Regions from separate parts of the Bradyrhizobium sp. S3.7.6 genome, predicted to be linked through region 1. Evidence: riboswitches for the same ligand, from Rfam matches in the RefSeq annotation. Region 1 holds a riboswitch; the other holds the start of a gene.
The links. A riboswitch is a leader RNA that binds a small molecule or an ion and turns the genes downstream of it on or off. The one in region 1 is predicted to bind glycine.
Positions count from the first base shown of each region.

Region 2: it holds a riboswitch for glycine, as region 1 does, so the genes downstream of both, ACVJ5M_RS18670 (D-amino acid dehydrogenase) here and gcvT (glycine cleavage system aminomethyltransferase GcvT) in region 1, are expected to answer to the same signal.

Region 1 covers NZ_JBSSEQ010000001.1:3,789,866-3,804,715, forward strand. The annotation lists gene gcvH (glycine cleavage system protein GcvH) at 110-478, opposite strand; gene gcvT (glycine cleavage system aminomethyltransferase GcvT) at 490-1,638, opposite strand; glycine riboswitch at 1,784-1,872, opposite strand; gene alaS (alanine--tRNA ligase) at 2,106-4,784, shown strand; gene ACVJ5M_RS17850 (cyclic nucleotide-gated ion channel) at 4,791-6,017, shown strand; gene ACVJ5M_RS17855 (DUF3455 domain-containing protein) at 6,022-6,525, opposite strand; gene ACVJ5M_RS17860 (NADP-dependent isocitrate dehydrogenase) at 6,624-7,835, opposite strand; gene ACVJ5M_RS17865 (TrmJ/YjtD family RNA methyltransferase) at 8,184-9,383, shown strand; gene ACVJ5M_RS17870 (GGDEF domain-containing protein) at 9,518-10,726, opposite strand; gene ACVJ5M_RS17875 (tetratricopeptide repeat protein) at 11,169-12,854, shown strand; gene ACVJ5M_RS17880 (hotdog family protein) at 12,989-13,738, opposite strand; gene ACVJ5M_RS17885 (NADPH:quinone oxidoreductase family protein) at 13,772-14,749, opposite strand; gene mddA (methanethiol S-methyltransferase) at 14,746-14,850, opposite strand, start outside.
Region 2 covers NZ_JBSSEQ010000001.1:3,948,754-3,963,603, reverse strand. The annotation lists gene ACVJ5M_RS18705 (hypothetical protein) at 1-708, opposite strand, end outside; gene ACVJ5M_RS18700 (crotonase/enoyl-CoA hydratase family protein) at 961-1,737, opposite strand; gene ACVJ5M_RS18695 (TetR/AcrR family transcriptional regulator) at 1,836-2,417, shown strand; gene ACVJ5M_RS18690 (multidrug effflux MFS transporter) at 2,598-3,800, shown strand; gene ACVJ5M_RS18685 (glycosyltransferase family 39 protein) at 4,004-5,599, opposite strand; gene ACVJ5M_RS18680 (ABC transporter substrate-binding protein) at 5,829-7,439, opposite strand; gene ACVJ5M_RS18675 (M20/M25/M40 family metallo-hydrolase) at 7,707-8,837, shown strand; glycine riboswitch at 8,932-9,035, shown strand; glycine riboswitch at 9,039-9,153, shown strand; gene ACVJ5M_RS18670 (D-amino acid dehydrogenase) at 9,221-10,522, shown strand; gene ACVJ5M_RS18665 (ABC transporter permease) at 10,704-11,645, shown strand; gene ACVJ5M_RS18660 (ABC transporter permease) at 11,664-12,551, shown strand; gene ACVJ5M_RS18655 (ABC transporter ATP-binding protein) at 12,566-14,215, shown strand; gene ACVJ5M_RS18650 (M81 family metallopeptidase) at 14,428-14,850, shown strand, end outside.

The DNA.
Region 1 (14,850 bases):
CGTCACGGCTTGAGCCGAGAAGCCGCGGCGTACTGGATCACCCGCCCCAGTGCGCAGTGCGCACAAGGCGGGTGATGACACCGAATATGAGGTCAGAGTTCGCTTCATCTCACGCCGTATGTGCCTTGTAGGCGGCTTCATCCATGAGGCCGCCGAGCTCGCTCTTGTCGGCCATCCTGATCTTGAAGAACCACGCCTTGCCTTGCGCGTCCGAGTTCACCAGCGCCGGCTCGGTGGCGAGCGCGTCGTTGGTCTCGAGCACTTCGCCGGTGACAGGCGCGTAGACGTCGGAGGCGGCCTTCACCGATTCCACGACGGCGGCGGCTTCCGCCTTCTTCAGGCTGCGGCCGACCTTCGGCAGTTCGACGAATACGACGTCGCCGAGCTGCGACTGCGCGTAGTCGGTAATGCCGACGGTGGCGACATCGCCGTCGATGGCCAGCCATTCATGGTCGGAGGAGTACAGCGTCGTGGTCATTTTCTCAGTCCTCAGCGTTTGTAGGTGTTTTTCACGAAAGGCATGGCGGCGACCGTGAGCGGCAGCCGCTGGCCGCGCACCTCGGCGAAGAGTTTTGTATCGAGCGCGCTCGATGCCGTGGGCACATAGCCCATCGCGACCGGCGCATTCAGGCTCGGGCCGAAACCGCCCGAGGTGACCTTTCCGATCGGCTCGCCGCCGGCGTCATCCGCAAACAGCAGCGCGCCCTCGCGCACCGGCGCGCGGCCTTCCGTGCGCAGGCCGACCCGGCGGCGGCTCGCGCCGTGATCGAAATGGGCGAGGATCGCATCAGCGCCGGGAAAACCACCGGCGCGGGCGCCGCCGCTGCGGCGGCTCTTCTGCACCGACCATTCCAGCGCGGCCTCGACCGGCGTGGTGGCGGTGTCGATGTCGTGGCCGTAGAGGCAGAGCCCGCCTTCCAGCCGCAGGCTGTCGCGGGCCCCTAAGCCGATCGGCATCACGTCGGGATTGTCCAGCAGCGTTTTGGCGAGGCGCTCGGCATCGGCCGCGGGGACCGAAATCTCGAACCCGTCCTCGCCGGTGTAGCCGGAGCGCGAGACGAAGCAGTCGAGACCGGCGACCTTGTGCGGGCCGGCATCCATGAACTTCATGGAGGGCGCCTCTGCACACAATTTCGCCAGCACCGCTTCCGCCTTCGGGCCCTGCAGCGCGATCAGGGCGCGGTCTTGAAGCGAATCGATGATGCAGTCGTCCGCGAGATGCGCGCGCAGATGCGCTTCGTCCGCTTCCTTGCAGGCGGCGTTGACGACCAGGAACAGGTGGTCGCCGAAATTGGCGACCATCAGATCGTCGAGAATCCCGCCGTCCGGATTGGTGAACTGGGCATAGCGCTGCCGTCCCGGGGCAATCGCCACGATATCCTGCGGCACCAGCCGTTCCAGCGCGCGGGCAGCGTCCTCGACCTTGCCCGACTTCGGCCGAAGCGCGAGCTGGCCCATATGGGAGACGTCGAACAGGCCGGCGGAGGAACGGGTATGGAGGTGCTCTTTCAGGACGCCCGCGGGGTACTGTACGGGCATGTCATAGCCCGCGAACGGCACCATCTTGCCGCCGAGGGAGACGTGAAGCCCGTGAAGGGGCGTATGTTTGAGGGAATCTTGGTCGTCGCGCGCAAGCATCACGGGGCCCTCGGTGGTTCCCCGGGGACGATTCCCCGGTAGCAACCAGTCGAAGCCCCATCTGTCGCTGTGCCTGAGAGTATTATCCCGTCGGCGGACGCAGTCCGGGTCTTATGCCCGTCGGCGCCTCTTTCCAGATGTCGTCAAAGCCACGCGGTCCTTTTGCCTGAGAGTTTCCGGGGCGGTTGCTCCTTCGGCGCCGGCACCAAAGCCGGTCTCTCCCGACGTGGCCGTACGATACAGATGGGTACAGACCACAGGCCGGCCAAGCCTGTCAACGCGCACCTGGCGCCTTTCAACGGGATTGCAAACGGGATTGCGCGCCTGCGGCAACTCACTGATCTCCTTGCACAGTTTCTGGACAGCGCAGCTGGCCTTGTCTAAAAGCGCTTTGACCCGCAGATATCAGCCCAAATGCCCGGTTTGGATGGCGTATCGCGGGTCCAAGCACACCCGATTGGATGAACATGAGCGGCGTCAACGAGATCAGGTCGACCTTTCTGAACTTCTTTGCCGAGAACGGCCACGAGATCGTGTCGTCCTCGCCATTGGTGCCGCGCAACGACCCGACGTTGATGTTCACCAATGCCGGCATGGTGCAGTTCAAGAACGTCTTCACCGGCGTCGAGAAGCGGCCGTACCAGCGCGCCACCACGTCGCAGAAATGCGTGCGCGCCGGCGGCAAGCACAACGACCTCGACAATGTCGGCTACACCGCGCGCCATCTCACCTTCTTTGAGATGCTCGGCAATTTCTCGTTCGGCGACTATTTCAAGGAGCGGGCGATCGAGCTGGCCTGGACCCTGATCACCCGGGAGTTCGGGCTCAAGAAAGACAAGCTGCTCGTCACCGTCTACCACACCGACGACGAGGCGGCCGGGTTGTGGAAGAAGATCGCCGGCTTCTCCGACGACCGCATCATCCGCATCCCGACCTCGGACAATTTCTGGGCGATGGGCGACACCGGCCCGTGCGGCCCGTGCTCGGAGATCTTCATCGATCGCGGCGATCACATCTGGGGCGGACCTCCGGGCTCGCCGGAAGAGGATGGCGACCGCTTCCTCGAATTCTGGAATCTCGTGTTCATGCAATACGAGCAGGTGACGAAGGAGGAGCGCGTGGATCTGCCGCGTCCCTCGATCGACACCGGCATGGGGCTGGAGCGCATGGCCTGCATCATGCAGGGCGTCGACAGCGTGTTCGAGACCGACCTGTTCCGCCATCTGATCGACGCGACCGCGTCCGCGCTTGGCAGCGGGCCGAACGAGCAGACGGTGGCCTCGTTCCGCGTCATCGCCGACCATCTGCGCTCCTCGGCGTTCCTCGTCTCCGACGGCGTGCTGCCCTCGAACGAGGGCCGCGGCTATGTGTTGCGCCGGATCATGCGCCGCGCGATGCGCCATGCGCAGCTGCTGGGGGCCAAGGAGCCGCTGATGCATCGGCTGGTCTGGGCGCTGGTGCGCGAGATGGGCCAGGCCTATCCCGACCTGATGCGCGCGGAAAACCTGATCGAGGAAACGCTGCGGCTGGAAGAGACCCGCTTCCGCAAGACGCTGGTGCGCGGCCTTGCCATCCTCGACGAGAAGAGCGCGTCCCTGAAGAAGGGCGACATGTTCGACGGCGACGTCGCCTTCACGCTGTACGACACCTACGGCTTCCCGCTGGATCTCACGCAGGATGCGCTGAAGTCGCGCGGCATCGGCGTGGATCAAGCTTCGTTCACCGACGCGATGGAGCGCCAGAAGGCCAAGGCGCGCGAGTCCTGGAAGGGTTCGGGCGAGGCGGCTTCCGAAGCGATCTGGTTCCCGCTGCGCGAGAAGCTCGGGGCCACCGAATTCCTGGGCTATGAGACCGAGAGCGCCGAAGGCGTGGTCTCCGCGCTGGTGAAGGACGGCCAGGAAACCGCGAGCCTCAAGGCCGGCGAGACCGGCGCGATCGTGCTCAACCAGACGCCGTTCTACGCGGAGTCCGGCGGCCAGGTCGGCGACACCGGCGTGCTCAGCGGCGAGGGCGGCATCAAGTTCCGCGTTACCGACACGCAGAAGAAGCTCGGCGATCTCTTCGTCCACGTCGGCACCGTCGAGAGCGGCGAGCTGAAGCTCGGCACCGCGCTGCAGCTAGAGGTCGATCACGGCAGGCGCACCTCGATCCGCGCGCACCATTCGGCGACGCATCTCATCCACGAGGCGCTGCGCCAGGTGCTCGGCGACCACATCGCGCAACGCGGCTCGATGGTCGCGCCCGACCGCCTGCGCTTCGACTTCGTGCATCCGAAGCCGATCACGGCGGAAGAGCTTGCCCGCGTCGAGGACATCGCCAACGACGTGGTGCTGGAGAATGACGAGGTCACCACGCGCGTCATGGGCGTGGACGAGGCCCGCGAGGCCGGGGCGCGCGCCCTGTTCGGCGAGAAATACGGCGACGAGGTCCGCGTCGTCTCGATGGGCAGGACCGCGCGGGAGCGCGGCGCCAACGCGCTCGGCTGGTCGGTCGAGCTCTGCGGCGGCACCCATGTGAAGCGCACCGGTGACATCGGCCTGATCACGCTGACCGGCGAGAGCGCGGTCGCCTCCGGCGTGCGTCGCATCGAGGCACTGACCGGCAATTATGCGCGCCGGCATGCCAACGAGACCATGGCGCTGGCGAAGACCGCGGCCAACGAGCTGCGCACCTCGATCGACGACGTCCCGGCGCGCATCACAGCCCTGATGGAGGAGCGCAAGAAGCTCGAGCGCGAGCTCTCCGACGCCCGCAAGAAGCTCGCGATGGGCGGCGGTACATCCGTCGGGAACGGCGCAGCCGCAGGCGTGCGCGAGGTCGGCGACGTCAAGCTGATGGCGCGCGCGGTCGAGGGCATCGAGATGAAGGATCTCAAGAGCCTTGCGGACGACGGCAAGAAGCAGATCGGCTCCGGTGTGGTCGCCATCGTCGGCGTCACCGAGGACGGCAAGGCTGGGATCGTGGTCGGCGTCACCGCCGATCTCACCGCGCGCTTCAATGCCGTGAACCTGGTGCGCGTCGCCTCCGAGGCGCTCGGCGGCAAGGGCGGCGGCGGCCGGCCCGACATGGCGCAGGCTGGCGGTCCCGATGGCGCCAAGGCGCCCGAGGCGCTCGCGGCGATCGAAAAAGCGATGGCAGGCGCGTAAACGGCCATGCGCCTCGTTCCGCGAGGACGTGGCTCGGCCGATCCCAACCTAAGGGATCGCCTGTACGAATTGCTGGAGCACGATCCGCTCGCCTACTCGATCGGGTCGCGCTTCATCCAGGTGATCATCAGCGTCATCGTGCTCGACGTGGTCGCGATGATCCTCGCCTCGGTGCCGGAGCTCGACGCGCGGTTCGACACGCTGTTCAGCGCGGTCGCCGTCCTCGCCGTCATCGTGTTCGCGCTCGAATATCTGGCGCGGCTGTGGACCGTTGCGGGGCACACCCAGCGCAACGGCTCCGCGCTGTCCGACCGGCTCTCTTATGCCTTCTCCGCGCTCGGCATCATCGACCTCATGGCGTTCCTGCCGGCCGCGATCGTGCTGGCCACCGGCCGGCACGCGACGCTGGCTGGGCTCGGCGTGCTGCCGTTCTTCAAGCTGATCCGTTATTCGCCGGCGATGCGCTCACTGCTCGCGGCCATCCATGCCGAGCGGCGTGCGCTGATTGGCTGCATCGTCATCCTGATCGGTGTGGTACTGACCTTCGCCTCGCTGCTCTACGCCATCGAGCGTGATGTGCAGCCCAGCAAGCTCGGCACCATTCCGGACGCGATGTGGTGGGCGATCGTGACGCTCGGCACCGTCGGCTATGGCGACGTCGTGCCGGTGACGCCGCTCGGCAAGTTCATCTCGGTGTTCGCGATCATCTCGGGTTTTGCCATGATCGCGCTGCCGGTCGCGATCATCTCGACCGCCTTTGCCGAGGAGGTGAGGCGGCGCGACTTCGTGGTGACCTGGGGCATGCTGGCGCGGGTGCCGCTGTTCTCGCATCTTTCGGCCGCGGAGATCGCCGACATCATGCGGCTGCTCCGGGCCCGCACCATCGAGCAGGGCGAGGTTCTGGTGCGGCGAGGGGACGCCGCTTCCTCGATGTATTTCATCACTGCGGGCGAGGTCGAGATCGCGCTGCCGAGCCAGCAGGTGCGGCTCACCGACGGCACCTTCTTCGGCGAGATCGCGCTGCTGCATAAGACAAAGCGCAGCGGCACGGTGACCGCGACACGCAAGACGCGGCTGCTGGTGCTCGACGCCCAGGATTTTCACGCGCTGATCGAGCGCATGCCGACGCTCGCCGCGCACGTCCATCAGACCGCGAAGGCACGGCTCGAGGAGACCGGCGATCTTGCGGCGGCAGAATTGGCGCAGGCGGAGCGCGACGACACCGACCGCTAGGCGGTCAGCTCTTCTTCAGGAAAATGTAGTCGGCCGAGTAGGGCGCGCTTTTGAATTCGCCGGCCTTGTCGCAAGAACCCTCGAGCTTGCCGCCGTGGGTGTTGATGCGCTGGACGGTGGTGACCGGCGTCAGGATGCCGCTGCCGCGGCGGGAGGCGACCTCCAGCTTGAGCCAGGGGATATCGGCGGCGGTTGCGCCCGGCGCGTTGCCGATGGCCTTGCCGGCCACGGCGCTGCCGTCGGCGAGTTCCCAGTTCGGGCCGGCATAGTGGCGGCCGACGGTCTTGCCCTCGGACAGCAGCGTCGCGACCGGCTCGCGGAAAGCCCAGGCGAGCTTGCCGTCGGCGGCTGCCTTGCAGTCATAGACCTGCGCGCCTTCGGCATGGACGCTGAGCACGACGGTCTCGCCGGGGGCGGCGATGGCGTCGGGGAGCGGCTCCGCGGCTGCGGCGGGTCCGGCCACGGCCGCGAGCAGCAGGCAGGGGACGGCGAACTTGATGATGGACATGGGTGGCCTCCGCGCAAGGGTGTCAAAATGAATGGGCCGCGCCCAAGCGCGGCCCATAATGATCTCTAACCCCGATCAGACGAAAATAATGCGCGGGCTTACGCCAACGCTTTCGTGAGATTCTCGGCGACCTTGTCGAGGAAGCCGGTGGTCGAGAGCCAGCGCTGGTCGGCGCCGACCAGGAGCGCGAGGTCCTTGGTCATGTAGCCTTCCTCGACGGTGTCGACGCAGACCTTCTCCAGCGTGCTCGCGAACTTGGCGAGCTCGGCATTGTTGTCGAGCTTGGCGCGGTGCGACAGGCCGCGGGTCCAGGCGAAGATCGACGCGATCGAGTTGGTCGAGGTCTCCTTGCCCTTCTGGTGCTCGCGGTAGTGGCGGGTCACCGTGCCGTGGGCGGCTTCGGCTTCCACGGTCTTGCCGTCGGGGGTGAGCAGCACCGAGGTCATCAGGCCGAGCGAGCCGTAGCCCTGCGCGACCGTGTCGGACTGCACGTCGCCGTCGTAGTTCTTACAGGCCCAGACATAGCCGCCGGACCATTTCAGCGCCGAGGCCACCATGTCGTCGATCAGGCGGTGCTCGTAGGTCAGGCCCTTGGCCTCGAATTCCTTCTTGAATTCGCGGTCGTAGATGTCCTGGAAGATGTCCTTGAAGCGGCCGTCATAGACCTTGAGGATGGTGTTCTTGGTCGAGAGGTAGACCGGGTAGTTGCGCAGCAGCCCGTAGTTCAACGAGGCGCGGGCGAAGTCGATGATGGAGTCGTCGAGATTGTACATCTGCATCGCGACGCCGGAGCCCGGGGTCTTGAACACTTCCTTCTCGATGACCGTGCCGTCCTCGCCGACGAACTTCATCGTCAGCGTGCCCTTGCCGGGGAACTTGATGTCGGTGGCGCGGTACTGGTCGCCATAGGCGTGGCGGCCGATGATGATTGGCTTGGTCCAGCCGGGAACCAGGCGCGGCACGTTCTTGCAGATGATCGGCTCGCGGAAGATCACGCCGCCGAGGATGTTGCGGATGGTGCCGTTCGGCGACTTCCACATCTGCTTGAGGTTGAACTCCTTCACCCGGGCCTCGTCCGGGGTGATGGTGGCGCACTTGACGCCGACGCCGACCTTCTTGATGGCTTCGGCGGCGTCGATGGTGACCTGATCGTTGGTCTCGTCGCGGTACTCCATGCCCAGGTCGAAATACAGCAGCTCGACATCAAGGTACGGGTTGATCAGCTTGTCCTTGATGTACTGCCAGATGATCCGGGTCATCTCGTCGCCATCGAGTTCGACGACGGGGTTGGACACCTTGATTTTTGCCATGATCGGGGAAGCCTCTTGGGAACGGCGCTTTGGCGCGCCACGGGAATATCCGCCGCCTCTTAGCACCGGACTGCAGCGGGCGAAAGCCAAGGGATTATGCACTTTTAGCTCATCCAGCTTGCCCAGATGGGGGGCGGGGCGGGCCCTGCCGCGGGGGCGGGCCTCAGGCTTCAGAAGAGATTCAAAAGTCGAATCCAACCCGTTATTTCCCTTGAGAATTTCGTCAGGACAGGCAAACGACAGGCGAACGGGCAGCCGGCCCCAACGGATCGGGGCAGACCGGCTTTGAATCAATTCCTGAAGAGCGCCTTGCCAAGGCCTTGAGAACCAGTGTGAGAGCGAAGCGAGATGTCGGGGACTGACAAGAGCAAGGAGGGCCTTTCCCTCGACGGTCCCATCGTGATCCTGGTCGAGCCGCAGCTTGGCGAAAACATCGGCATGGCCGCGCGCGCCATGGGCAATTTCGCGCTCAGCCGATTGCGCATCGTCAATCCCCGCGACGGCTGGCCCAATATCGCCGCCCAGCGCGCGGCGGCCGGTGCCGACTACATTCTGGAAAAGGTCGAATTGTTCGACACGGTCGGCGAGGCGGTCGCCGATCTCGACCTGCTGTTCGCCACCACCGCGCGTCCCCATGACCAGGCCAAGCCGGTGGTCGGGCCGGAGGCGGCCGCGGCCGAGATCTCCGGTCATGTCGCGACCGGGGGCAAGGCCGGCATCCTGTTCGGCCGCGAGCGCTGGGGGCTGACCAACGAGGAGGTCGGGCTCTCCAACCGCATCATCACCTTCCCGGTCAATCCGGGCTTTGCCTCGCTCAACCTCGCGCAGGCCGTGCTGCTGGTCGGCTATGAATGGTTCAAGCGGGCAACGTCAGGCGAGCTGCCGCACAGCATGCCCGAGCGCTCCGAACGCGCCTCGCAGCACCAGATGCAGGCCTTCTTCGACAACCTCATCCGCGAGCTCGACCGGGTCGAATTCCTCCGCCCGGCCGAGAAGCGCGACACCATGCTGGTCAACCTGCGCAACATCTTCAGCCGGATGGAGCCGACCAAGCAGGACATGCACACGCTGCACGGGGTGGTGATGGCGATCGCGGAAGGCCGCAAGGGCCCAGCCAAGGGCGGCGTGCTCGACGGCGAGCAGGCCACGCGCTTGCGCGCGCTGCTGGCCGAGCACGGGCAGGGCGGCGGTGTCCCCGACAGCGGCTCTACGGTGCGCGGCCTCGCGCGCCTGCTCCGCCGCAACCCGACCGATGCCGAGCGCCTGCTCTGGCAGGCCCTGACCCGCGACCGCCGCTTCGCAGGAGGGTTCAAGCGCCAGACTCCGGTCGGCCGGCACATTCCTGATTTCGTCTCGTTCCCGCACCGGATCGCGATCGAACTGGTCAACCCGGGCGAGGGCGAGACCATCGCGGCCGATCGTGCGGGCCGGCGGACGTGGCTGGAGGCGCGCGACTATCGCGTGCTGGAGATCCGGGCGGCGGACGTCGAGCGCGATCTCGAGGCGGAGCTGGTGCGGCTGCAGGGGATGATCGAGCAGAGCGCGTAGGCCGGAGCTCTCGTAGGGTGGGCAAAGGCGCGTAGCACCGTGCCCACCATTTTGCCTTCGAGCGCGATGGTAGGCACGCTTCGCTTTGCCCACCCTACGAGATCGCGCTTGTGGGGTGCGTTAGTCGTACTGCGTCAGGCGGCGCTTGCGACCGGGGCTTTTGGGCCGCTCTGCTGCAGCCGACGTAACGCCGCGAGGTTGGTCTCGACCGAGGCGAGGCAGCAACGCGATTTGCCGCCTGACTTCGCCTCGTAAAGTGCTGCATCGGCGACCGCGAGCAATTCCTCGACTTCGGCGCCATGATCCGGCGACATCGCAATGCCGACGCTGGCGCCGACACCGGCGCGCACCTCGCCGCCGAGCTCATAGGAGACGGCAACCTCGCTGATGAGGCGGTATCCCGCCTCCTGGGCCATTTCGGCCGTGACGCCGTCGACGAGCACGACGAACTCGTCGCCGCCCATCCGGGCGACCACCGCGCCGTCCGGCAGCGCCCGGCGCACGCGCCCGGCCACCGCTTTCAGCACCTCGTCGCCCGCCGCATGTCCGAACGTGTCGTTGACCGGTTTGAAGTCGTCGAGATCGAAGAACATCACAGCGAACCGTCGTTCGGCGTGGGCTCCAAGTCTGGCGCTGAGTGCCTCGACGAAGCCCGCGCGATTGAGCAGCCCCGTGAGTGCATCATGATGCGCGCGATGGCTGTTCTCGCGTTCGGCGCGCATGGTGGTGATCAGCATCCGATTGAGGCGGAAGGCGGCGGCCGTCATCGCGGCCAGATACATCGGCACCTGGAGGTAGACGATGTAGAACAGCGGCTCGCCGGCGAACGCAGCGCCAGGGATGATGGGACCGAGGCTCAGCAGGATCATGGTCCCGGCCAGCCGCGGCGCGCCGAAATTGCGGAAGCAGATGCCGCCGACCATCGCCGCCGCCGAGAGCGAGGCCAGCATGTCGACGACCCAGTCCCCGCTGGCCAGGCTGGCAACGACGCCAAATCCAACGCTGGCGCTCCAGGCGACCGCGAGCAGGAGATGAAGGTCGGTCGGCGTCGGGCGGTGGGCACGCGCCCTGCGATGCGCGCTGACGAGCACGGCGAGGCGGGCCAGGCAGATCGCGATCTCCATGACCAGCCAGACAATGAATGGTGCAGTCTGCTTGCGGCCAGCGATCACGGCGGCGACGGCAATGGTGTTGACGGCGCCGGCAGCAAAAACCGGCAGCGATCCATAGAGCTGGACAATGAGCGCGGCGCGGATGTCGTCGGGAACACCTAGCCCCGGCTCGGCGAGCCAGCGTGTCAGGCGCCAGCGTGGCGCACTGTAGAGTCCCTCGTCCGATTGCATTGCAGAGCGTCCCCGTATTCCGGGCGCCAACAACGATGACCACTCCTAACAAGCCTTTTAAGACAGCCATCGATTGCCGGGCGTGCTTGACGCAAGGTAAACCGTCGCAAGCGCGGCCGCGGGCGTGCAGGAGAATGCGGATTGGTGCAGGCCGAAGGTGCGGCGACGGATGTGTTGCGTGATTAGAAGTAGGTAGGGCAAAGCGACTTGTCCGCCGTAGCTCGAAGAGCGGAGGCGGAAGCGTGCCCACCATGTCGCTCAACGGAGCTGAGACAGAAGTGGTGGGCACGGCGCTGTGCGCCTTTGCCCACCCTACGGCACTCGCGACCAGGCCCTAAGCTTTCGGCCAACTGAAGCGCCGTTTGCAAATTCTGCAACCAAGGGCTGTGCAGACGCGTCGTCGGTTGCTATGGCAGCTCCCAGGAATTGAGTTGGGGACTGCATGTTTGGAATGACAGGCCGCGCGCTCGTTGGCGCGGCAGCAGGTGTGAGTGCGTTGGCGCTGGCGAACGTGCTCGAAATATCAAGTGCCCGCGCGGAAATGCCCTTGTCCGCCAAGTGCAACGCGGTCGGAAATTTCAGTGTCGATGACCGGATCGCGGGCTGTACCGCCTTGATCGAGGCGGCGCCGGTCATGCAGCAAGGCGTGGTCATGGCACACATCCGCCGCGCCATGTTCTACCGCCAGAAAGGCGAGATCGACCTTGAGATCGCCGATTACGACCGGATCATCGAGCGCTATCCAGACAATCTGCCCGCCCGACTCAAGAGGGCTTTTGCGCATCTCCGAAAGCGAGAGCCTGCAGCCGCGCTGTCTGACTACACCAAAGTCATCGAGCTCGATCCCAAAAGTACCTACGCCTACATAGGGCGCGCGCAAGTCTACCTGGCGAGACGCGACTTCGTCCGCGCCATCGCCGACTATGATCAGGCTCTCCTGATCCATCCAGATAACGTCAATGCGCATGTCGACCGAGGCCTCATCTACATCCGCAATGGGGACCTGGGTCGTGCCATGGCCGACTGTGACCGAGTGGTCGAGATCGGCCCGCAAACCGGCATGGGCCAGCTGTGCCGCGGCCGGGTTTACTTCGCCAAGGGTGACAGGGCGCGCGCATTGGCCGAACTCGATCAAACAATGCAGATCAAGCCAAAGAACGAGTATCTCTACTACTTCCGGGCCAAATCCTTTTTTCAGCTGGGCGAACTCGACCGCGCTATCGCCGACTATGACCAGATCATCGAGCTGAACCCACGAAGCCCATCGGGCTACTTCTACCGCGGCATCGTCAATGCTCGAAACGACGATCATGACCGTGCCGTTGCCGACTACACCCAGGCAATGCAGCTGGCACATCAGGATCAAAGGGGCTCTGGCGATCGGAAGGCTCAGCTTCAAGGTCAAGTCGACGATCCAGCTTATGCGTCGTCGGCCGATGGTCAGTCGATTGCACTCGCTTCAGGGGATGGCATTGCGCTCCGCGCTCGGGGAGGGGCCTACGCCGCGAACGGGGACTTCGACCGCGCGATCGCGGACTATGATGAGGCGATCCGCCTCAATCCCAGGGACAAGGAAGCAATATCGGCTCGCGGCAACGCGTACAAAACCAAGGGGGACTTCGACCGTGCCATCGCGGACTACGATCAAGCCGTGCAACTCGATGCGAAGGATGCGCGCGTCTACTTTCATCGCGCGAGGGTCTATTGGCAGATGGCTTCGCTCGCCAAATCGTTGACCGACCTCGATCAGGCGATCCAGCTCAATCCAAAGGATGCCTATCCGGTCTTATGGCGCGAAATTGTCGCAAAGCGCAGTGACCAACCGAGCCAGCTGAGCGAGGCGGCAAAGCAGCTCGACGCGACGAAATGGCCCGCGCCGATCGTCAATCTCTTCCTCGGCAAGATGACGCCGGAGCAAGTGCTTAGCGCCGCGAACGATGCCGACCCCACGAAGAAGAAGGCGCAGGTCTGCGAGGCGAATTTCTATCTTGCAGAGCGCGCACTGCAGGGAGGCTCCAAGGAAGGGGCGTTGAAGCTGTTCGACCTGGCGGCAGCCGATTGCCCGAAGGCCTTTGTCGAGAAGCAGGCCGCCGACGTCGAGCTCGGCGCGCTGCGGGCGAATCGCTGACTGCTGTCAGGCAGAGCCGGGTGGGTTAGCCGAAGGCGTAAATCCACCTCTTTGCTATCCGTGCGGAGAGAGAAGTGGTGGATTACGCCCACGGACTGCGCTGCGGGCAGCCGCGGGTTAATCCACCCTACGCACTAACGTCCAAGCTGCACGTCACGATCGACTGCGATCCATGTTGTCCGGGCTACGGCCAGCAATCTCCCGGATTCATTATGGAGCGCAGCCTCGGCCGTGCGCTTGCGGCCGTCGCGGCCGGTTGGCCAGGCGGTGATGATGCAGCCTTCGCCGGGGCGGGGCCGAGTCTCGATGCGGGCTGACATCCGTCCGAGCAGGAGTGGGGTCTTCTCGAAGCTGCCGTTCTGCTGATCAAAATTGCAGGCAAAGCCGGTGGGGCAATCGAGCGCGGACCAGAGGAATTCGGGTGCGATGAGGTCATCCTCGGTGGCCAGGTTCTGATCCGGCATCCAGGTCGCCGCGAGAACGGGAAGCTGTCCATGACGGCTGAGCGGGCCGGCGAAGATGCGCAGGCCGTCGCCTTTCGCTCTTGAGGGACCGCAGACGAAACAGTTCGGCAGCGGATGCTCGTGCGGCTTGAACAGCGCCAGCAATTCGGCCGCGCGTGCTTCCTGCAAGCTGGCTGTCTCTACGCGCGCAAGCTCGACGCTGGCCGCGCGCCCGGTCGCGACGACCGTGCCGCCATCGCGAAGCTCCCATGTGCCGTCGTCCGTAGCGACAGCATCGAGCGGCTTGTCCAGGGGAGGCGGTGCGCGCAGCGTCACCTCGGCGCCGCCGGGAATGTGGCGGGCCAGCCGGCCGCAGACATAGCCGCCGTTCCCGGAGTTCGGAGGACCGCAAAAGCGCTTGTCGATGATGATCTCGGTCATCGGTTTTATCCTCTCTTCCTCGTCGGGCGCAGTCTACCTGATCTTGAGCACAATTCGTCCGTGAACCGTGCGATTGGCGACGGCGCGCATGGCGTCGCCGGCCTCCTCCAAAGGGAGGACGCGGTCGATGTGCGGGCGGATCTTTCCGTCGGCCAGCAATTGCATCAGCGTATCATTCACGCGCGCGGCTTCCGCGGAGAATTTCTCCGCCCAGGCGCCGACAAAGACGCCGATGATGGCGTAATTTTTCAGGAGAGGCAGGTTCATCGGGATCTGTGGAATCTCGCCGCTGGTGAAGCCGATCGGCATCAGCCGTCCGCCCCACTTCATCGATCGGGCTATCTGCTCGAAAATCGCGCCGCCGACATTGTCGAAGCCGATATCGATGCCGTCTCCCGATGTGATCGACTTGATCCGGTTGCGCAGGTCCTCGCTGCGATAGTTGATGACATCGCCGGCCCCGTAACGCCGCACCAGGGCGGCCTTGTCGTCGGAGCCGACACCGGCGATGACGCGCAGGCCGAGATGACGCCCGAGGTCGACGGCGGCGAGTCCAACCCCGCCGGCCGCGCCCGTGACCAACAGTGTTTCGCCGCGCTGAGCCCGTGCCCGCTCGGCCAGCGCGTAATAGGCCGTGCCGTAATTATGCAGCACCGTCGCCCCGGCTTCGAACGCGACGCCATCAGGCAGCCGCACGCTCTTCGATTCCTTCGCAATCATCCGTTCGGCGTAGCCGCCGGTCCAGGCACTGCAGGCCACGCGATCGCCGGGTGCGAACATCGTGACCTTGTCGCCGACCGCGACGACGACGCCGGAAGCTTCCGTGCCGGGCACGAAGGGCGTCGGCGGCCGCATCTGGTAGAGGCCCGAGACCAGCAACTGGTCCATGAAGCTCACGGACGCCGCGTGGACGTCGATGAGGATCTCGTCGCCGGCAGGCCGCGGCGTAGCGATCTCACCGAGGCGCAGATCCGCAGGGCCAGTGAACGAATTGCACAGAACCGCTTTCATCGGGGCGCTCCGAAAATGCGCGGCAACAGCATCGGAACGCGCCGGCGATAGTCCTGATAGGTCGCGCCGAACTCGGCGATCAGGTCCCGCTCCTCGAACTG
Region 2 (14,850 bases), 160 kb from region 1:
CCAGCTCGCGAACAGCTCGGGGTACATCAGCCGCGATATCAGGATCGGCAATGCGAAGCTGAACGCCGCAACCGCGATCAGCGTGAGCTTGCGGCCACGCGGCAGCGGCAGGAAATAGAGCGCGGCCAGCACGGGAAAGAACACCAGCTTGAACGATGTCACGAGGCCGAGCAGCGCGGCGCCGGCGAGCCGCAACGGAAAGCTGCGGCCCTCAGGCGCGCCGGACGCCGACCGAGAAAGCAGAAACCTCAGCGCAATCGCGGTCAGCACGCCGCTCAGGATCGCGAAGTTGCCAGACGCCTGCACCCATTCGAAACCGACGAACGCGCCGAGCGTGCAGAGCACCCTCAGCGCAACATCGCGCGCGCTCGGGCGCGTTCGGCCAAGACCGGGCAAGAGGAGCCCGCAGATCACGGCGAGGACAGGAAAGATGCCCTTGTAGTGATCGATCAGAAGTCCACCCGCGCACAACGGGCGGAAGACATCCAGAGTCACCGGCAGATAGGGATAAGAGAGCTTGGTGCCCTTCAGGTTCTTGACGAAATAGGGATCGAGCCCGCTGGCATACGCATCGACCGCCGCGCAATTGACGCGGGTGTCCCAGCCATATTTCATATCGAGCACGGCGTCGTTGGCGAGATTGCCGAGCACCAACAGTGTGGTCAGTGCGATCAGGCAGGCAAGCCAGAAGTTCCGCCGCGAAGCCATGTCGGCCGAGGGTTCCAACCATCGTGCTGCACCGGTGACATCGGACACAATCGGATACCTTGTTTGGCCAGGTTTATGCCGGCGCCGACGCGGCGCCAGGCCGTGCCACCATGGACAGGATGGGTTGCGGATTCATCTCCCCTGTGCGTAGCGCTCGCGCTTATGGTGAATCCCTGGTTGCCAGCCGTCCGCCTGGACGGCAGGGGGAACCGGTTCCCTATCGCCGCGACCGCCAGATCCGCCGCACCACCCCTAGCGCGAGCGGGCGGCAAGCCAGGCATCGAGCGCTTCGCGCGTGTCCCGGGTCGCCGCCATACGTGCGAACTGCTCGCTCTCGATGGCGAGACCTTCAGAGATCGAGACGTTGAGGCCCCGCGTGGCGGCGGTGATGACGCGGGCGACCGCCAGGTGCGAATGCCGCGTGATGCGGTCTGCCAGCGCGAAGGCTGCGTCCAGAAGCTGCCCGTGCGGCACGACGCGGTTGACCAAACCGATCTCATGAGCCCGCTGTGGCGAAAAGGAATCTCCTGTCAGGAGATATTCGAGCGCCCGCTTCCGACCCGCGAGCCGTGGCAGGCGCTGCGTGCCGCCGAAGGTCGGCGTGATTCCGATCGCGATCTCGGGTTTGGCGAAGCTCGCGCGCTCGCTCGCGACGGCGAGATGAACGGCTTCCGTGATCTCGCAGCCGCCGCCGAAGGCGATGCCGTTCACGGCGGCGATGATCGGCTTCGGAAACGCCTCCATGCGCGCCGTCATCGCCTGCCCGCGCAGTACGAAGGCCTTTACCGCTGCGTCCGGCCCGCATTTCACGCTCTCCGAGAACTCGGCAATGTCGGCGCCGGCCGAGAAGGCGCGGTCGCCCGCCCCGGTCAGGATCACGGCACGGATATCGGCATCGTTCTCGATACGATCGAGGATCGCCATCAGACGGTCGACGAGGGCGTAGCTCAGCGCATTGAGCTTGTTCGGGCGATTGAACGTCAGCAGCGCGACAGCGCCTCGCGTTTCGGAGAGTACGAGATCGGACAAGGGCAGGCTCCTTCCAGGTCGAATTCCAGGTCGAACAGGCGCGGAAGTCAGCCACAGCGATCTTGTCGTGTATACTCACTAGGCAGTATACATTGGCGATGTCAGGCAAAGGCGACACCACACGCGAGCAGATCGTCATCGCGGCGACGCGCCTGTTCTATGGCGAAGGCATCAGGGCGGTGAGCATGGACGCGGTCGCCGAGAAGGCCGGCGTCACCAAGAAGACGCTCTATTATCACTTCACCAGCAAGGACGAGCTCGTCGCCGAGACCATCGCGGCCAGGGACCAGCCGACGCTGGAGCTCTATATGCGCTGGTTCGCCGAGACCGAGGGCACGGTGGCCGACAAGGTCCGCGGTCTCTTCACAAGGCTCGGACGCTCCGTGGATACGCCCCGATGGCGCGGCTGCGGATTCCTGCGCACCATTGCCGAGCTCGCAAACACGCCGGCACATCCCGCGGTCAAGGCCGGCGCGGCGCACAAGAAGCGTTTTGAAGCGTGGCTCGAAACCGTATTGCGCGGGCATGGCGTTGCCGGTGCAGCGGCGCTCGCGCGCCAGCTCGTGATCCTGCTCGACGGCGCCACTACCGTGATGCTGATCCATCGCGATCTCGACTATGTCGACACCGCGGGACGATTGGCGCTCGGCCTGGTCGAGCAGGCTGGTAGCGCACGATGATGGACGAGGCAGCCCTCCCCGGGCCCGGCGACATCACCAATTCTTGTGCACCCGCCTGTCAGCCATCCCGAAACATGGGTTGTGCGACGCAGCATAACCGATCAAAAAGCCTCTGATTTTCAGAGGTGAGCTTTGTCCGACGTCAATGCCGACGATTGGGTGTCCTCGGGACACCGGCCTATGGGTTTTCCAGAATTCGTCATCGTGATCGCGTCCATCATGGCGCTGAATCCGCTTGCGATGGACATGATGCTGCCGGCGCTGCCCAACATCGGGGCAGCCTTCGCCATTCCCAACGCCAACCATCTTCAGCTGGTGCTCTCGACCTTCCTGATCGGCTTCGGTGCCGGGCAGTTCGTCATGGGCCCGTTGTCGGACCGCTTCGGCCGCCGCCCGGTGCTGCTCGGCGGCATGGCGGTCTATGCGGTGGCAAGCGTGCTGGCGGTCGCCGCGCCCTCGTTCGAGACGCTGCTGCTGGCGCGCGCGCTGCAAGGGCTCGGCACGTCGGCGACGCGCGTGATCGCGACCTCGATCGTGCGCGACTGCTATGTCGGCCGACGGATGGCGAGCGTGATGTCGCTCGCCATGATGGTGTTCATCGCGGTGCCGGTGATTGCGCCCTCGTTCGGGCAGGCGGTGCTGCTGGTCACGCAATGGCGCGGCATCTTCGTCGTACTGATGCTCTACGGACTGCTCGCGCTCGCATGGAGCGTGCTGCGGCTGCCCGAAACCCTTCCGGAGTCCGAGCGCAGATCGCTGGCGCCCGCAGACGTGCTCTCGGCGTTCCGGCAGACCGTGACCAACCGCCAGACCATCGGCTATGCGACGGCCGCCGGCAGCGTGATAGGCGCGCTCTTTGCCTATGTCTTCTCGGCGCAGCAGGTCTTCACCGGCGTCTATCATCTCGGCCATTATTTCCCGATTGCCTTCGCCGCGATCGCGGCCGGCACCGCGATCGCCGGCTTCCTCAATGCGAAGCTGGTCGGACGGCTCGGCATGCGCGTGATCTCGCACGGCGCGCTGACGCTCTACACCGCGGTTGCGGGCGTGATGCTGCTGACGGAAAGCCTCGGCATGCTGCCGCTCTCCTTGTTCATGGTGCTGTCCGCCCTGATGATGTTCTCGTTCGGCATGATGGTCGCGAACTTCACCGCACTGGCCATGGAGCCGCAGGGCCACATCGCCGGCACCGCCTCCTCGCTCTACGGCTCGATCACGACGCTGATCGGCATCGTCGTCGGCATGGCGATCGGGCAGAGTTTCGACGGCACGCTGCTGCCGTTCTCGGTCGGCTTCTTCCTGTCGACGCTGGCGGCGCTTGCGATCGTGCTGGTGGTGGAAAAGGGACGGCTGTTCAAGCCGCATCATCGTCCCATCGCATGAGGAACTTCCCGGCCGCATCGATGTTGTACTGCAGCAATTCGAAAGGCCGCCTCATGGAACCGGAACATCGCGAAGACAACACCACCCCGGATCGGGCGGAAACGGAACGCTCGACGTCGGGCGCCGACCGAACTGCGTTCACTCCCCCCTTCGCGAGCGAAGGCCTCGAGCGAATCCGCGACAGCCACTGCTGAGCGCAAAGCCTAGTCCGTCGGGCGCCTGCTGGCGCTGAAGTCCTGCGCGGCGCTCTCGGGCGTCGCGCTGCTCGTTCGCGGTGGCACGATCAGCACGACCACGTCTCGAGTCAGGCCGGGCCTGCCCCATAGCGTCGCCTGCACGGTGAACTGGCGCTTGACGAAATGCTCGGCGCGCGCGGACACGGACTCCATCCACCTGCCGCAATAATCCTGGCCGCTGAAACAGAGCGCGGCCCAGCCGCGATCCAATGTCGTCCTTCGCGGCATGCCCCACGTGTACTGAAATTCGAACGGCCGCGCGTAATACGGATGGTCCGGACTGTAGAACGCAGTCGCAAAGGCCAGCGAATCGTCGCCACTGACGGCGCTGAGCGGTTCCCCGGTCAGCTCGTGCCATTCCCGGGTGATCTCATTGGCTACCTGCGCGTAGAAATTCCGGCCCTCTTCGTAGCCGTGATTGTTGCGATAGACGGCGTGAATCGGGGCGGCGACGAAGACAGCGGCGAGCCCAACGATCGCGGTGATGACCGCGACATTGACGGTGTAGAATCTTTCGATCGGGTAGCGCGTGCCGCAAACGATCAGCACGACGAACAGGAACAGCCCTTGCAACGCCCATAGCGACGGCAGATCGGTGCCCATCGCCAGCGACGTCAGGACCGGCAGTACGATCGTGCCGATCGCAACGTAAAAAAGAAGCCGCAGGCCGGAACTCATCGCGGCGAAGTCGGCAGCAAATTGTTTCAGCCGTGTGCCGGCGATGATCACCCAGAAGACGGCCGATACGCTGATGGCCGCCACGAGTCCGAGCAGGAAGTTCTGCACCTCGCCGAGTGAGCTCACGAAGTTGCCGTTGGCGTGCGCCATCGCGTAGGTGAAGGCCGACGCCCCCGTCGTCGCGAGCCAGTAGATGTGCGGCGACAACACCGCGAGCCCGACCACGACCGATATCCACGGCGAAGCGGACGTGAAATAGGCGCGGCGCGCGGGATGAGCCAGCGCGGCAAATGCAAAGCTCGCCACCAGGAAGACCGAATAATATTTGCCGACCATCGCCAGCGCCGTCGCGCATCCTACGGCGACCGCCCAGGCCGCGCTGCGGGTCTCGAACGCGCGCAGAAAAGACCAGGTCGCGAGCGGCCAGAGCGCAAGCAGCACCGCATTGGCGTTGAAGCGCTGGGCGTGGAATTGATAGGCCGGCGTCAGCATCAGGAGCAGCAGCACCAGGATGCGTTTGTGCCCGGTCACGAACTGCCGTGCGATCCGGTCGACGAAAAACAGGGCGAGCCCGGCATTGGCCATCGCCATCAATTGCAGCGACCAGTCGCTGAGCGGGAAGACGGCGGTCCACACCGCCGTAACCCAGCCCATCAGCGGCGGATGCTTGTGGTAGCCCCACGCGAAACGGCGCCCGAGCGTCCAGGCCTCGAGGGTATCAGGGTGCAGGCCGCTGCCGGCATAGGCGACGGCCAGATAGATCGTCCAGAGCGCGACAAAGCACACAATGAGAAGCGGAACGGCCCAACCCGTCTCGACGCCGTCGAGCCAGCGCAGGAAAGGCCGCCGCCATCGCGCCGGCGCGCGATCGGACCGCTCGGCCATCGCCCGAAATGAAAAATCAATCGACACGGGACTCAAATGCAGGAAGGAAGTGATGTGCGAACTGCGCACATCTATTTCAAGTCAGAAACAAATAGCAATGATTGGACACTGGAAGAGTTAAAAGCTGACGCGAGGCTGACAAACGAAAACGGCGCCGCTGATGACAGCGACGCCGCGTAACGCTCGGACCGAAGGTGCGAGATGCACCTTCCCTTACCTGGACTTGGCCTTACTCGGTCTTGTCGATGTTCCAGAACACCGGCGTCGCTGGGCCGTCGAGCACGCCGGTGAGCGACTTCCGCCACGCGCTCGGCGCCAGATACTGGCCGAGCGGCACGTAGATCACCTGGTCATAGGCTTCCTTCTGGATCTCGGTCGCGATCTTCTTCTGATCGTCGAGCGAGGCGGCGCGGACGAAATCGTCCTTGAGCTTCTCGATCTTGGCGTTTTCCGCCCAGCCGAACCAGCCCTTCTTGCCCTGGCCGCCGATCGACAGATTGGCGATCGGGTTGGACACGTCGGCGCTGACCCAGTTGGTGAAGAACATGTTCCAGCCGCCCTCCTTCGGAGGCTTCTGGCTGGCGCGCCGGCTGACCACCGTCTGCCAGTCGGTCGCCTGCGCGTCGACCTTGAAGCCGGCCTCGCGGAGCAACTGCACCGCGACCGTCGGCTGCGCCTTCAGCGTCACGACGTCGCCGGGCACCATGACCACGACGGGCGTGCCGTCATAGCCGGACTCGGCGAGCGCCTTCTTGGCTTCCGCCATGCCGTTGCCCTTGACCAGCGATTCCGAGCCGACGTCGGTCGCGAACGGCGTATCGCAGATGAAGAACGCACCGCAGATCTTGTAGTATTTGGGATTGCCGACGAGCGCGTCGAGCACGTCCTTCTGGTTCATCGCCAGAAGTGCGGCACGGCGGATCTTCGGATTGTCGAAGGGCGGATAGAGGAAGTTCATGCGCCCAAGGGTCTGGTAGCCGAACTTGTTCAGCGTCTCGGTCTTGAGGTCGGCATTGCCTTCAAGGACGGGCAGCAGATCCCACGGCGGCACTTCCATGAAGTCGATGTCGCCCGATTGCAGCGCGTTCACTGCGGTCTGCGCATCCGGCATGGTGATCCATTCGACGCGATCAACCTTGACCACCTTGCCTCCGGCAGTCCAGCTCGACGCCTCCTTGCGCGGCACGTAGTCGGTGTTCTTGACGTATACCGCCTTCACGCCGGGCTGGAATTCACCCTGCACGAACTTGAACGGACCCGAGCCGATCTGCTCGGGGATCTGCTTGTCCGGCGGCGTTTCGGCGAGACGCTTCGGCATCATGAAGGCGACGCGCGAGGACGGCTTGCCGATGGATTCGAGCACGAGGCCGTAGGGCTCCTTCAGCTTCAGCGTGATCGTCTTGGGGTCGGTCGCCTCGATGCTCGCAGTAAACTGCATCATCTGCTGGCCCATGCCGTCGACCGCGGCCCAGCGCTTCAGCGAAGCGGCGCAGTCTTCCGCCGTCACCGGCGTACCGTCGTGCCACTTCAGGCCGTCGCGCAGCGTGAAGGTGTAGGTGAGCTTGTCGTCGGAGATCTTCCAGTCCGCCATCTGCGGCTGGATCTTGAAATTCGAGTCCGTCGCGATCAGCGTGTCGTAGACCATGTAGCCATGGTCACGCGTGATGTAGGCGGTGGTGAAAATCGGATCGATGATGCGCAGATCCGAATGCATCACCGCGGTGATGGTCTTGCTGGCGGCGGCAAGTACCGGCGAGGCCATCGCCGTCGAAAGCGCAACGACCGATAGCGCAAGTGTGGAGGCGAACGCGCGACGCCCCCGGCGCATCAAGCTCAACATAAAAGTTTCTCCTGACGTGAAACTGTTCAAAGGCAGGTTATTGGTTGAGCATTCGGTTCGTTCTTTAGGCGAACTAACCTCATGCGATGCCTTTGTCTTTCGAGACTTGCAGACAGTGTTGAGCGCGTCAATCCGGTTTCGCTGCAGCCCCAAGCGGCGCGCCCACGGGCTCCACAAAGATCGGTTTGGCTCTACAACGCTTTCCGCCAGTCCCGTCCGCGCCAATGCAATGCGCGTTCCATCTTTCGAAGCTTGAGAGACATTAAGATGAATCCAGCCAATCTTCCCTTCGATTCCGAGGCGATGCTCGAGGGCCTGCGCACCTGGGTAGAATGCGAGAGCCCGACCTGGGACGCGGGTGCCGTCAACCGCATGCTCGATATCGCAGCGCGGGATATGGCGATCATGGGTGCGACGATCGAACGCATCGGCGGTCGACAGGGCTTCGGCGGCGTGATCCGCGCGCGCTTCCCGCATCCGAAACAGGGCGAGCCGGGCATCCTGATCGCCGGCCACATGGATACCGTCCACCCGGTCGGCACCATCGAGAAGCTGAAATGGCGGCGCGAGGGCGACAAGTGCTACGGCCCCGGCATCTACGACATGAAGGGCGGCAACTATCTCTCGCTGGAAGCGATCCGGCAGCTGGCACGTGCGTCCTTCACCACGCCGCTGCCGATCACCGTGCTGTTTACGCCCGACGAGGAAGTCGGCACGCCCTCGACGCGCGACATCATCGAGGCGGAGGCTGCGCGCAACAAATATGTGCTGGTGCCCGAACCGGGCCGCGCCGACAACGGTGTCACCACCGGACGTTACGCCATCGCGCGTTTCAATCTGGAAGCGACGGGCCGGCCGAGCCATGCCGGCGCAACATTGTCGGCCGGACGCTCGGCGATCCGCGAGATGGCGCGGCAGATCCTCGCCATCGACGCGATGACGACGGAGGACTGCACCTTCTCGGTCGGCGTCGTGCATGGCGGACAATGGGTCAATTGCGTTGCCACGACCGCCACCGGCGAGGCGCTGTCCATGGCCAAGCGCCAGGCCGATCTCGATCGCGGCGTCGAGCGGATGCTGGCGCTGTCGGGCACGACCAATGATGTCACGTTCAAGGTGACGCGCGGCGTCACGCGCCCCGTATGGGAGCCCGATGCCGGCACCATGGCACTTTATGAAAAGGCGCGCGGCATCGCCAAATCGCTCGGCACTGAGCTGCCGCATGCGAGCTCTGGCGGCGGCTCCGACGGCAACTTTACCGGCGCGATGGGCATCCCGACGCTCGACGGCCTCGGCGTGCGCGGCGGCAACGGCCACACGCTCGAGGAGTTCATCGAGGTCGAGAGCCTGGTTGAACGCGGGCGCCTGATGGCCGGCTTGCTGGCGACGCTCGACTGACGACGCAGCCTTCGCACTGCACAATGCGTTGGCAGTCGCGGTTTAAATTTAGCCTTGTCTAAAAATGAGGCGCATCGTACTGCTCGATTGTCCACGCGACGATGCGGGAGAGATCGCAACGAGAGTTCAGGCTTTCGTTGCGGCGCCGACGGAGCAACCGCCCCGGAAACTCTCAGGCAAAAGGACCGTATCGTCAGGACGATCTGGAGAGAGGCGGCACGGCCAATGTGGTCGTGACGTCCACCGAAGGGGATAGTCCGGAGCTGACCTCGCCGAGGTCCGCGCCGGATCAAGCTCTCAGGTAACCGTGACAGATGGGGCGCCGCCAACGGCCTTTGGCCGGCGGTTAGCCGACTCTAACTCACGGGAGCCCCGAACCTGCCATGACCCATATCGCCATCATCGGCGCCGGCATCACCGGCGTAACGACCGCCTATGCCCTGCTCGAACGCGGATACAAGGTGACGGTGCTCGACAAGCACCGCTACGCCGCGATGGAGACGTCCTTCGCCAATGGCGGACAGCTCTCCGCCAGCAATGCCGAAGTCTGGAACAGCACCGCCACGATCCTGAAAGGCCTGCGCTGGATGTTCCGGCGTGATGCGCCGCTGCTGATGAACCCGCGGCCGAACTGGCACAAATATTCGTGGATGAGCGAGTTCGTCGCCAATATCGGTAACTACCGCGCCAACACGGTTCAGACCACGCGGCTCGCGATCGAAGCCCGCAAGCATCTGTTCGAGATCGCGGAGCGCGAAGGCATCGACTTCGATCTCGAACGCCGCGGCATCCTGCACATCTATCACGACAAGAGGGGTTTTGAATCCGGCCTGCAGGTCAATGCGCTGCTGAAGGAAGGCGGGCTCGATCGCCGCCCGGTGACGCCGGAGGAGATCCGCGCCATCGAGCCGACGCTGCGCAAGGACTATTTTGGCGGCTTCTACACGCCGTCGGATGCGACCGGCGATATCCACAAGTTCACGCGCGGACTTGCGGAAGCCTGCAAGCGGCGCGGCGCGACCTTTATCCACGAAGCCAACATCGATTCCATTGCCCAGGCAGGTGGCGGCTTTGTCATCGGCTGGGCTGATCTTTCGGCCAGTGATGCTGTCGCATCCGCGCGCGGCATGCTGAAGGCGGATGGCGTCGTGGTCTGCGCCGGTGTGGCCAGCCGCCACTTCGCCGCCCTCCTCGACGAGCGCGTCAACGTCTATCCGGTGAAGGGCTATTCGATCACCGTTCAGCTCGACACTGCCGCAAGCCGCAATGCGACGCCGACCGTGAGCCTGCTCGACGAAGCCGCCAAGATCGTCACCAGCCGGCTCGGCGCCGATCGTTTCCGCGTCGCAGGCACCGCCGAATTCAACGACTTCAACCGCGACATCCGCGCCGACCGCGTGCAGCCGCTGGTCGACTGGGTGCGCAGCAACTTCCCCGGCGTCGAAACGTCCAAGGTCGTGCCTTGGGCCGGGCTGCGGCCGATGATGCCGAACATGATGCCCGTGGTGCGCGCAGGACGGATGCCGGGCGTGTTCTTCAACACCGGTCACGGCCATCTCGGCTGGACCTTGTCGGCGGCGACCGCGCAGATGATTGCCGGGACCATCGACGGCTGGCGCGGGCTCAACGCACCGCCGACCGCACCCTCACTCAGGGTTGAGCGCGAGTTCCGCCATGCATCCTGAGTGGCCGATATCGGAGGCTCGGCGGCCTCTTGCGACCGCCCTGCCCTTGGCACACAATTTGCCCCGAAAGGTCGGCTTCTCCGGCCGGCTTTCCAGCCCGAGTGACAGGCGTGCATGATAGACAGAACCGATTCCACAGGGGCCTCTCGGCCCCACAAGTTCCGCAGCCGGAGATAGGTGCATGCTAGGTTATCTCATTCGCCGCGTTCTGGCCGCGGTGCCCGTGATGGGCGTCGTCGCGCTGTTCGTCTTCCTGCTGCTGCGGCTGACGCCGGGCGATCCCGCCGCCATTCTCGCCGGCGATAACGCCACGCCGGAACGGCTGGAACGCATCCGCGACTCGCTCGGCCTCAACGAACCGCTGATCGTGCAATTCATCACCTGGGTGAACAAGCTGCTGCACGGCGATCTCGGAACGTCGCTGATCTCCAACCTGCCAGTCATGAAGATGATCAGCCAGCGCGTCGAGCCGTCGATTTCGATCGCGCTCTCGACGATCATTCTCGCCGTGATCGTCGCCGTGCCGCTCGGCGTCATCGCGGCGTGGAAGCACGGCACCTGGATCGACCGTTTCGTGATGGGCCTCTCCGTGCTCGGCTTCTCCGTGCCGGTGTTCGTGGTCGGCTATCTCCTGATCGAGGTCTTCGCGATCGACCTGCGCTGGGTGCCGGTGCAGGGCTTCCGCAGCATCTTCAACGGCTTTGGACCGTTCTTCGAGCGCATCATCCTGCCGACCTGCGCGCTCTCGTTCATCTACATCGCGCTGATCGCGCGCATGACGCGTGCGGCGATGCTCGACGTGCTCGGTGAGGACTACGTCCGCACCGCCCGCGCCAAGGGCATCAACGAGGTCGCCGTGATGATGCGCCATGCGCTGCGCAATGCCGCGGTGCCCGTCATCACCGTAATCGGCACCGGCTTTGCGCTGCTGATTTCCGGCGTCGTCGTCACCGAGAGCGTGTTCAACATCCCCGGCATCGGCCGCCTCACGGTAGACGCTGTGCTGGCGCGCGACTATCCGGTCATCCAGGCGATGATCCTGCTGACGTCGCTGATCTATGTCGTCGTCAATCTCCTGATCGACGTCGCCTATACGCTGCTCGATCCCCGGATCCGGTACTGAGGCAAGGATACCAACAATATGTCCGTCGATAGCCTCCCCCAGTCGTCCATTCCGATCACGTCGCCACTGCGGCCGCGTTTCGGATTCCTCACCTCGACGCCGATCATTGCGGCGGCCACGATCCTGCTCGCGCTGATCGTGCTGGTCTCGATCCTGGCGCCGCTGATCGCGCCGCACGATCCGGTCCAGCTTGCGCCCTCGCAGCGGCTGAAGCCGGCCTCGGCGCAGTTCCTGCTCGGCACCGACGCCTATGGCCGTGACCTCTTGTCGCGCGTCATCTATGGCGGCCGCATCTCGCTCCTGATCGGCATCGGCTCGGCGATCCTGTCGATCGTCATCGGCCTTGCGATCGGCCTCGTCTCCGGCTTCTTCAAGCTGGTCGATGCCGTCCTGATGCGCGTCATGGACGGCCTCATGGCGATGCCGAGCATCCTGCTCGCGATCGCCGTGGTGTCGCTGTCCGGCGCCAGCATCTGGACCGTGCTGGTCGCGATCACCATCCCCGAAATACCGCGCGTGGCACGCCTGGTACGCTCGGTCGTGCTGTCCGCGCGCGAGGAGCCTTACGTCGAGGCTGCGATCTCGGTCGGCTCCAGCCTGCCGAAGATCATGTGGCGCCATCTGATGCCGAACACGATCGCGCCGCTGATCGTCCAGGGCACCTATGTCTGCGCTTCCGCGATCCTGACCGAGGCCATCCTCTCCTTCCTCGGCGCCGGCATCTCGCCGGAGACGCCGACTTGGGGCAACATCATGGCCGAGGGCCGTCAGTATTTTCAGCTCAAGCCGACGCTGATCTTCTGGCCGGGCCTGCTGCTTTCGATCGCCATCCTCAGCATCAATCTGATCGGCGACGCCGCCCGCGACGCCCTCGATCCCCGCATGAAGCAGCGGGAGGGCAAGTGATGACGGATCAAGTGATGACCAACCCAGTTCTCGACATCAACAACCTCGTCGTCTCCATCGGCAAGAAGCCGAAGGGCGCAAACATCATCGACGGGATCTCGATCCAGGTGCATAAGGGCGAGACACTGTGTCTCGTCGGCGAAAGCGGCTCGGGCAAGTCGGTGACCTCGCTCACCACGATGGGCCTGCTGCCGAAGGGCACGCTGGTTCCGACCGGCGGCAGCGTCAAGCTGGTCGGCGAAGAGATTCTCACCGCGACCGATCGCCGCCTGCGCCAGCTCCGCGCGACGCAGATGGCGATGATCTTCCAGGAGCCGATGACCGCGCTCAATCCGGTGGTGCCGGTCGGCCGTCAGATCGACGAGGTCCTGCGCGCCCACACCGATCTCGACGCCAAGGCGCGGAAGAAGCGCATTCTCGACATGATGGAGCAGGTCCGCCTGCCCCAGGTCGAGCGTATCTTCGCCTCCTATCCGCATCGCCTGTCCGGCGGCCAGCGCCAGCGCATCATGATCGCGATGGCGCTGGTGCTGGAGCCGAAGCTGCTGATCGCCGACGAGCCGACCACCGCGCTCGACGTCACCACGCAGAAGCAGATCCTGACGCTGATCCGCGACCTCCAGCGCGATCACGGCACCGCCGTCCTGTTCATCACCCACGACATGGGCGTGGTCGCCGAGATCGCCGACCGCGTCGCCGTGATGCGGCAGGGCCGGCTGGTCGAGACCGGTCCGCTCGAGACCGTGCTGCGCAACCCGACCATGGAGTACACCCGCAATTTGCTTTCTGCGGTGCCGAGCCTGGTGCCGCGCGCGGCGCGGCCCGAGACCAAGGAGCCGGTGGTGCTGGAGGCCAACGAGCTCGGCAAGGTCTATAAGGAGCGCGCCTTCTTCGGCAAAGGCCGCGAGGTCGTCGCCGCCGACAAGGTCACGCTGACGCTGCGCAAGGGCCGCACGCTCGGCATCGTCGGCGAGAGCGGCTCGGGCAAGTCCACCGTCGCGCGGTGCATCGTGCGCCTGATCGATCCGACCTCCGGCGGCGTGCGTCTCGCCGGCCGCGAGATCGCCGACATCTCGCGCCGCCTGCTCCAGCCGCACCGGCAGAAGATCCAGATCGTGTTCCAGGATCCCTATCGCTCGCTCAACCCGCGCATTACCGTCGGCGAGAGCATCGCGGAAGGCCCGATCAATTACGGCACCTCGCATGCCGATGCGATGAAGCGGGCGCGCGAACTGCTCGAGCTCGTTGGCCTGCCCGCGGACGCAGTGACGCGCTATCCGCACCAGTTCTCCGGCGGCCAGCGCCAGCGCATCGCCATTGCGCGTGCGCTCGCGCTCGACCCCGACGTGCTGGTCGCGGACGAAGCGGTCTCGGCACTCGACGTCTCGGTTCAGGCGCAGGTGCTGGAACTGCTCGACGAGATCCAGAACCGGCTCGGCATCGCCATCCTGTTCATTACCCACGATCTGCGCGTCGCAGCCCAGATCTGCGACGAGGTCGTGGTGATGCAGCACGGCCGTGTCGTCGAACAGGGCCTGGCCGCCGAGGTGCTGACGCATCCGAAGGAAGCCTACACCAGGGCGCTGCTGGAGGCCGCACCGGGCCGTGGCTGGGATTTTGCGAACTTCAGGCCGGTGTCGGAAGGCGTCGCGGCTACGGCTTAGGTTTGTCCACTCGTCATTGCGAGCGGAGCGAAGCAATCCAGAGTCCTCTGCGGAGACGGTCTGGATTGCTTCGCTTCACTCGCAATGACGGGTAGCGACCATCATCATTCGAAAATGACTTAAAGCCATGCGCGGCGGCATGGGCTCCTCGCTTGCCCCCGCCTCGAAGCCAAGGCTAACGTCGCGCACTTTCAAACGCTGGACCAGAATTAATGACACGTATCGCCGTCGGCGGCTTCCTCCACGAGACCAACACGTTCGCCCCGACGAAGGCGACTTTCGCGGACTTCCAGCATGGCGGCGGCTGGCCGGCCATGACGGAAGGCGCCGACGTATTGAAGGTGATGCGCCGCATCAATGTCGGTCTCGCCGGCTTCGTCGACTGCGCCGAAGCGAATGGCTGGAACCTCATTCCGACGATCGCCTGCGGCGCAAGTCCGTCGGCGCATGTCACCAGGGACGCCTTCGAGCGTATCGTGAAGGTGATGGTCGACGGTATCGCCGCCGCCGGCCCGCTCGATGCGGTCTATCTCGATCTGCATGGCGCGATGGTGACCGAGCATCTCGACGACGGCGAAGGCGAGATTTTGGCGCGCGTGCGCCGCGTCATCGGCAAGGACGTTCCGCTGGTTGCC